2 regions of the Streptomyces sp. NPDC126497 genome follow, and region 2 is predicted to be linked to the other one. Evidence: riboswitches for the same ligand, from Rfam matches in the RefSeq annotation. Region 2 holds a riboswitch; the other holds the start of a gene.
The links. Region 2 has a riboswitch for glycine ahead of gcvT (glycine cleavage system aminomethyltransferase GcvT). Riboswitches for the same ligand answer to the same signal wherever they lie in the genome.
Positions count from the first base shown of each region.

Region 1: another riboswitch for glycine. It lies ahead of gcvP (aminomethyl-transferring glycine dehydrogenase); the one in region 2 lies ahead of gcvT (glycine cleavage system aminomethyltransferase GcvT).

Region 1 is NZ_JBEORT010000084.1:16,165-20,330, reverse strand. Features, by position in the region: gene ABTY20_RS27250 (DNA polymerase IV) at 1-863, shown strand, start outside; gene ABTY20_RS27245 (PRC-barrel domain-containing protein) at 782-1,156, opposite strand; glycine riboswitch at 1,271-1,366, shown strand; gene gcvP (aminomethyl-transferring glycine dehydrogenase) at 1,541-4,166, shown strand, end outside.
Region 2 is NZ_JBEORT010000027.1:11,645-15,810, forward strand. Features, by position in the region: gene ABTY20_RS14765 (enhanced serine sensitivity protein SseB) at 204-983, opposite strand; gene ABTY20_RS14770 (AAA family ATPase) at 1,037-1,705, opposite strand; glycine riboswitch at 1,929-2,029, shown strand; glycine riboswitch at 2,030-2,162, shown strand; gene gcvT (glycine cleavage system aminomethyltransferase GcvT) at 2,233-3,351, shown strand; gene gcvH (glycine cleavage system protein GcvH) at 3,465-3,842, shown strand; gene glyA (serine hydroxymethyltransferase) at 3,858-4,166, shown strand, end outside.

The DNA.
Region 1 (4,166 bases), on a different contig from region 2:
ACACGGTCGGCGAGCTCGCCGACGCGGGGGAGGACGAGCTCGTGCGACTGCTGGGCAAGGCCCACGGACAGGCGCTGTTCGCGATGGCGCTGGCCCGGGACGAGCGGCCCGTGGTGGCCGAGCGGGAGGCCAAGTCGGTGTCGGTGGAGGACACGTACGACGTGGACATCCACGACCGGACACGGGTCGGTACGGAGGTGCGGCGGCTCGCGGACCGGTGTGTGCGCAGACTACGGGCGGCGGGTCTGTCGGGGCGGACCATCGTGCTGAAGGTGCGCCGGTACGACTTCTCGACCCTCACCCGGTCCGAGACCCTGCGGGGGCCCACGGACGATCCGGCGGTGGTGCGGGAGGCGGCCGCGCGGCTGCTGGACTCGGTCGACACGACGGGCGGGGTGCGGTTGCTGGGCGTCGGGGTGAGCGGCCTGGCCGACTTCACGCAGGAGGACCTGTTCGCGCAGGCCGCGGGCCCGCCGGAGGACCTCCCGCCCGAGGAGAGCGGGACCGGGCCCGCGCCGGAGCGGGAGACGCCCGCCGAGCGGCGCTGGCCGGCGGGGCACGACGTACGGCACGCCGGTTACGGGCACGGCTGGGTGCAGGGCAGCGGACTGGGCCGGGTCACCGTGCGCTTCGAGACACCCGGCTCGGAGCCCGGCCGGGTGAAGACCTTCCGCGTCGAGGACCCGGCCCTGGAGCCGGCACAGCCACTGCCGCTGGTGCCCCGGAGGCCCGGGGAGGACGAGGGCGCGGCGGCCGGCGCCGGGCCGGTGGGCGGGGCGGATCAGGCGGGCTTGTCGTTGCCGGCGAGTTTGCCGAAGTCGCGGTCCGCGAGGGGAGGCGGGGCGGCGACGTCCAGACCGTAGTGGTGGTAGAGCTGGAGTTCCTGTTCGGGGGAGAGGTGGCGGCCCACGCCGAAGTCGGGGGCGTCCTTGATGAGGGCGCGCTCGAAGGGGACGTGGAGGGCTCCGTCGACGAGGACGCTGGGCTCCAGGGGGACGAAGGCGTCCCTGCTGAACAGGCCGGTGCGTATGGCCGCCCACTCCGGCACGCCGGTGGCGTCGTCGAGGTAGACCTCGTCGATCGTGCCGATCCGGTTTCCGTTGCGGTCGAACGCCTTGCGGCCGATCAGATGGCGCGGATCGATGTCGGTCTGCACGGGCCCTCCATAGGTCGCAAACTCATCCGTAAGCACTACAGAACGGCACAATCGACCGGGCGGCCACTCGAACATCCCGGTGTGGTGCTCGCTGGTACGCTGGCAAACGGCTGCTGACCCCGCGCGGGAGAGTCCTCCAGGCACCATCGGAGGCGCCGAAGGAGCAAATCCTCCCCGGAATCTCTCAGGCACACGTACCGCACGGACGAGGTCACTCTGGAAAGCAGGGCGGGTGTCGACGGCTTCCGCTCTCACCGACGGTGAAAGCCGGACGCCTCCGGGCGATCCGGTGAAGCTCTCAGGTTGAGATGACAGAGGGGGAGGCCGTCCGGGCACCCGCGCCGTGGTGCCCCTCGAAGGTCGTCGGACCAGGAGGCCTCCTCAATGACCGCCCCTCGCACTCCGCTCTCCGAGCTCGAACAGGGAATCCCCTTCGAACAGCGCCACATCGGACCCGACCACGAGGCCCGGGCCAAGATGCTCGCCCAGGTCGGTTACGGCTCGCTGGACGAGCTGACGGCCGCCGCGGTGCCGGACGTGATCAAGAACGCCGACGCGCTGGACCTGCCGGGTGCCCGGAGCGAGGCCGAGGTGCTGGCCGAGCTGCGCGCGCTGGCCGACCGCAACGAGGTGCTCGGCTCCATGATCGGGCTCGGGTACTACGGCACCTTCACCCCGCCCGTGATCCTGCGCAACGTGATGGAGAACCCCGCCTGGTACACGGCCTACACCCCGTACCAGCCGGAGATCTCCCAGGGGCGGCTCGAGGCGCTGCTGAACTTCCAGACCGTGGTCGCCGAGCTCACCGGACTGCCGACCTCCGGTGCCTCGCTGCTCGACGAGGGCACCGCCGCCGCCGAGGCGATGGCGCTGTCGCGGCGCATGGGCAGGAACAAGAAGGGCCTGTTCCTGGTCGACGCGGACGCCCTGCCGCAGACGATCGCCGTGATCGAGACCCGCGCCGAGCCCACCGGCGTCGAGGTCGTCGTCGCCGACCTGAGCGACGGCATCCCCGCGGACCTCGCCGAGCGCGAGATCAACGGCGTACTGATCCAGTACCCGGGCGCCTCCGGTGCCGTCCGCGACATCAAGCCGGTCATCGACCAGGCGCACGCGCTCGGCGCGCTCGTCACCGTCGCCGCCGACCTGCTCGCCCTCACCCTGCTGAAGTCGCCCGGTGAGCTGGGCGCGGACATCGCGGTCGGCACCACGCAGCGCTTCGGCGTGCCGATGGGCTTCGGCGGGCCGCACGCCGGCTACATGGCCGTGCAGGAGAAGATGGCGCGCAGCCTGCCCGGGCGGCTCGTCGGCGTCTCCGTCGACGCCGACGGGCACAAGGCCTACCGTCTGGCCCTGCAGACCCGTGAGCAGCACATCCGCCGGGAGAAGGCCACCAGCAACATCTGCACCGCCCAGGTGCTGCTCGCCGTCATGGCGGGGATGTACGCCGTCTACCACGGCCCGGAGGGGCTGCGCCTGATCGCCCGGCGCGCCCACCGCTACGCCACCGTCCTCGCCGAGGGACTGCGGTCCGGCGGGGCCGAGATCGTGCACGGCTCCTACTTCGACACGCTGACCGTGCGTGTTCCCGGGCGGGCCGCCGAGGCCGTCGCCGCCGCCCGCGACAACGGCGTCAACCTGCGACTCGTCGACGCCGACCACGTCTCGATCGCCTGCGACGAGACCACCACCCGGTCACAGCTGGCCGCCGTGTGGAGCGCCTTCGGCGTCGAGGGCGACGTCGAGACCCTGGACGCGGCGGCGCGGGACGCCCTGCCGGACGCCCTGCTGCGCGACGACGAGTACCTCACCCACCCCGTCTTCCAGCAGCACCGCTCCGAGACCGCGATGCTGCGCTACCTGCGCCGGCTCTCCGACCGTGACTACGCGCTGGACCGCGGCATGATCCCGCTGGGCTCCTGCACCATGAAGCTCAACGCGACCACCGAGATGGAGCCGGTCACCTGGCCCGAGTTCGGGCAGCTGCACCCCTTCGTGCCCGCCGAGCAGGCGCAGGGCTACCTCACGCTCATCCGGGAGCTGGAGGAACGCCTCGCCGAGGTCACCGGCTACGACAAGGTCTCCCTCCAGCCCAACGCCGGCTCCCAGGGCGAGCTGGCCGGTCTGCTCGCCGTGCGCGGCTACCACCGGGCCAACGGCGACGAGCAGCGCACCGTCTGCCTGATCCCGTCCTCCGCGCACGGCACCAACGCCGCCAGCGCCGTGATGGCCGGGATGAAGGTCGTCGTCGTCAAGACGTCCGACGACGGCGAGATCGACGTGGCCGACCTGCGCGCCAAGATCGAGCAGTACCGTGACGAGCTGTCCGTGCTGATGATCACCTACCCCTCGACGCACGGCGTGTTCGAGGAGCACGTCGCCGACATCTGCGCCGAGGTGCACGAGGCCGGCGGCCAGGTGTACGTGGACGGCGCCAACCTCAACGCGCTGGTGGGTCTGGCCAAGCCGGGCCACTTCGGCGGCGACGTCTCGCACCTGAACCTGCACAAGACCTTCTGCATCCCGCACGGCGGCGGCGGTCCCGGTGTCGGCCCGGTCGGCGTACGGGCGCACCTGGCGCCGTACCTGCCGAACCACCCGCTCCAGCCGGAGGCCGGCCCGGAGACGGGCGTGGGGCCCATCTCGGCGGCGCCGTGGGGTTCGGCGGGCATCCTGCCGATCTCGTGGGCGTACGTCCGGCTCATGGGCGGCGAGGGCCTGAAGCGGGCCACGCAGGTGGCCGTGCTCAGCGCCAACTACATCGCCAAGCGCCTCGAGCCGCACTACCCGGTGCTCTACACCGGTCCCGGAGGCCTGGTCGCGCACGAGTGCATCATCGACCTGCGCCCGCTGACCAAGGCGACCGGCGTCAGCGTCGACGACGTGGCCAAGCGGCTGATCGACTACGGCTTCCACGCGCCGACGATGTCCTTCCCGGTGGCCGGCACGCTCATGATCGAGCCCACCGAGTCCGAGGACCTGACCGAGCTCGACCGGTTCTGCGAGGCGA
Region 2 (4,166 bases):
GCGCGGCGGGCTGCGGTGCGGCGGACCACCGTGCGGCGAGTGCGGAAGGGCCCGGGGCCGCGGCGCCTGGGCGGGGGCGGGCCCGTCACGGCTTGTCGCGCCCGCGCCGCGGAGCCGCACACCGGTACGGCCCCACGCCCCGGGGGTTGGACGCGCCCGCGCCGCGGAGCCGCACACCGGTACGGCCCCGCACCCCCAGGGGGTCAGAGCTCGCGCTGGTAGAAGGGACGGACCCTGGTGCGGAGCCAGTCGCCGACCGGGTCCTGGGCGATGTCCAGGACGATGAGGTTGACCGGCCAGGGGGCGGGGGCCCGGCCCAGGGCGCGGCCCAGGGCGTCCAGCGGGAGGGCGCGGGCGTCGCCCTCCCAGCCGGAGAGTTCCACGCCGACGAAGAGGACCGGGTCGGCCGTCTCGATCGCGGCGAGGCAGCGGCGGGCGGCGGTCACCACGCCGATGGAGTCGAACTCCGCCGAGGCCGCGGCGAGGAAGTCCAGCGGGTCGTCCTGCCAGTCGGGCTCGAACAGCCGCACCCGGCCGCCGGACGCCGGGCCGTCCAGCGGGCCGCGTCCGGCCCGGCACAGTTCGGCGACGGCCGGCGGCGGCAGCGGGATGCCGACCACGCCGCCGGGGTTCACCGCGATCCCGGCCTGCGGCGGCAGACCGCGGGCGAACTCCACGGCGGGCGCGACGGTGTACGACAGGTGGGGGCCGACGACCTGGCGGAACTGTTCCTCGGAGCTGAAGACGGGGACGTAGGCCTGGCCGTCGATCTCCAGGGTGGGCAGGTCCAGCGGGCCGCTGTCCGGACCGCCGCCGTTCGGCAGCGGGACCCAGACGAAGCTGCGGCCCAGCACCTCGACGACCCTGCCGCCCGCCGAGGGGACGCCGAGGGAGGCGGAGAGCACCTCCTCCAGCTCGTTGCCGGGCCACCCGCCGTGCGGATGGGGGTGCGCCTGTGCCGGGAAGTCCGCCGGGAAGTCCATCTGCCTACCGCCTGCTGCCTGGAACCACTGCTGTGGCTGGAAAGGCTATCCGGTCAGCCCGTGAAGCCGATCCGGCGCAGCGCGTCCGCCGCGTCCCGGTCGATCAGGACCGCCGAACCGCAGCCCGCCGGCAGGGCGCCCCGCTCCACCGCGCGCAGCAGCCGCTCGCTCGCCGCGCGGTGGCGCAGGAACGCGTACCGGGAGACGCCGCGCCCGCGTTCCCGCTGACCGGCCAGGGCCTGCTGCGGGGTGACGTCGAGCAGCAGCAGGTGCAGGCTCGCGCCCCGGCGGCGTGCCTCGCGGGCCAGCCAGCGGCGCACCCAGGCCTGCGTACCGCAGTCGTGCACGACGACCGGACCGCCGGAGCGCAGGGCGCGGCGCAGCCCGGCGTAGTGGGCGAGCCGGACCAGCGGGCGGTAGACCGCGTACGGCAGGAGGCGCGGCATGCGGGCGTCCCAGCGGTCGCGGGTGTCCTGGGAGTCGACGCGCACGCCGTGCACCGCGCGGCGCATCAGCGTGGACTTGCCGCTGCCGGGGAGCCCGGTGACCGCGACGAGGTCCCGGGGCCCGAAGAGCAGGGCGCGCGGGCTGCGGCCGGCCCGTGCGCGCAGGTCGCGGACGACGGGCGCCGGGAGCGCGCCGCGGGCCCGCCGGGCCGGCGCGGCCGGCTGCGGGGGCAGCGCGACGCCCGTGGTGGTGGCGCACGCCGTGGTCCTGTTCACCGAGATCGTCCTCCCCTGGGGCCAGGTACGAGTACCGATCCCCGCCGAGTGTAAAAAGAAAGTAATGCCGGCGCCTCTCGTTTCCGTCCGTTTCCTGGAACAGGCTCGTCACAGCTCCCCGTGACGGCACCCGCACGCCCCGTGCACCCCCCTGGGAAGGGTCCCCCTGCCGCCTCCCCGTGATGCGTGCAATGATGTGCGCGCCAACTGCATACCGGCCGTTTGAATCCGCGCGGGAGAGTCCCCGGCACCGTTTGCCGCCGGGGCGCCGAAGGAGCAAGTCCCTCCCTTGAATCTCTCAGGCCCCGTTACCGCGCGGGCGAGGCACATCTGAAAAGCGGGCCGTCCCGGGGCATCCAGCGGTGCTCCGGCGGCTCCACCCAAGGTGCAAGCCAGGACCGTCCCCTGCGTGGGCGTCGTGGCGAACCTCTCAGGTTCCGATGACAGATGGGGAGGAACGTCCTCGCCTTCCCCGCGCTCGAACGAACTCGCGCGGGGGGACCCCCATCGCCCTGGGAGACCGACCGATGAGCAGTACCGAACCCCGTCGGACCGCGCTCGACGCCCTGCACCGTTCGCTCGGCGCGACGATGACCGACTTCGCCGGCTGGGACATGCCGCTGCGCTACGGCTCCGAGCGCGACGAGCACAACGCCGTCCGCACGAAGGCCGGCCTGTTCGACCTCTCCCACATGGGCGAGATCACCGTCACCGGCCCCCGGGCCGCCGCCCTCCTCGACCACGCCCTGGTGGGCGACATCGGGGGCGTCAAGCCGGGCCGCGCCCGCTACACCATGATCTGCCGCGAGGACGGCGGCATCCTGGACGACCTGATCGTCTACCGGCTGGACGACACCGCGTACCTGGTGGTCGCCAACGCCTCCAACGCCCAGGTGGTCCTGGACGCCCTGCGGGAGCGCTCGGCCGGCTTCGACGCCGAGGTCCGCGACGACCGCGACGCCTACGCGCTGCTCGCCGTGCAGGGCCCCGAGTCGCAGGGGATCCTCGCCTCGCTCACCGACGCCGACCTGGACGGTCTGAAGTACTACGCCGGCCTGCCCGGCACGGTCGCCGGCGTCCCCGCGCTCATCGCCCGTACCGGCTACACCGGTGAGGACGGCTTCGAGCTGTTCGTGGAGCCCGGGCACGCGGTGGAGCTGTGGCAGGCGCTGACCAAGGCGGGCGAGGGCGCCGGGCTGGTCCCGTGCGGGCTGTCCTGCCGGGACACGCTGCGCCTGGAGGCGGGCATGCCGCTGTACGGCAACGAGCTGAGCACCTCCCTCACGCCCTTCGACGCCGGTCTCGGCCGGGTGGTGAAGTTCGAGAAGGAGGGCGACTTCGTGGGCCGCGCCGCCCTGGCCGAGGCCGCCGAGCGGGCCGCCTCCGAGCCCCCGCGCGTCCTGGTGGGCCTGGTCGCCGAGGGCCGCCGGGTGCCCCGCGCCGGGTACGCGGTGGTGGCCGGCGGCGAGGTGGTCGGCGAGGTCACCTCCGGCGCCCCCTCCCCCACGCTGGGCAAGCCGATCGCGATGGCGTACGTCGACGCCGCGCACGCGGCGCCGGGCACCGAGGGCGTCGGCGTGGACATCCGCGGCAGCCACGAGCCGTACCAGGTCGTGGCGCTGCCGTTCTACAAGCGCCGGAAGTGACACCGTCGTCGGACGGCTCCCCCTTCTGAGGTGAGCACGTCGTGCCTGCTCACCGCGGTGCACACAGTCCCCACCGTCATCAGCAGTCCCCCGCGTACAGGAGAATTCAGGCCATGAGCAACCCCCAGCAGCTGCGTTACAGCAAGGAGCACGAGTGGCTGTCGGCCGCCGAGGACGGCGTGTCGACGGTCGGCATCACGGAGCACGCGGCCAACGCGCTCGGCGACGTGGTCTTCGTCCAGCTCCCCGAGGTCGGTGACAGCGTGACCGCGGGCGAGACCTGCGGCGAGCTGGAGTCCACCAAGTCGGTCAGCGACCTGTACTCCCCGGTCAGCGGCGAGATCACCGAGATCAACGAGGACGTGGTGAACGACCCGTCGCTGGTGAACTCGGCCCCCTTCGAGGGCGGCTGGCTGTTCAAGGTGCGGGTCACCGACGAGCCGGCCGACCTGCTGACCGCCGCCGAGTACGACGCCGAGATCGCCGGCTGAGGAGCCTGTAGCCGCATGTCCGTTCTGAACACGCCCCTGCACGAGCTCGACCCGGCGGTGGCCGCCGCGGTCGACGCCGAGCTGCACCGCCAGCAGTCCACCCTCGAGATGATCGCCTCGGAGAACTTCGCCCCGGTCGCGGTCATGGAGGCCCAGGGCTCGGTCCTCACCAACAAGTACGCCGAGGGCTACCCCGGCCGCCGCTACTACGGCGGCTGCGAGCACGTCGACGTGATCGAGCAGATCGCCATCGACCGGGTCAAGGAGCTCTTCGGCGCCGAGCACGCCAACGTGCAGCCGCACTCCGGCGCGCAGGCCAACGCC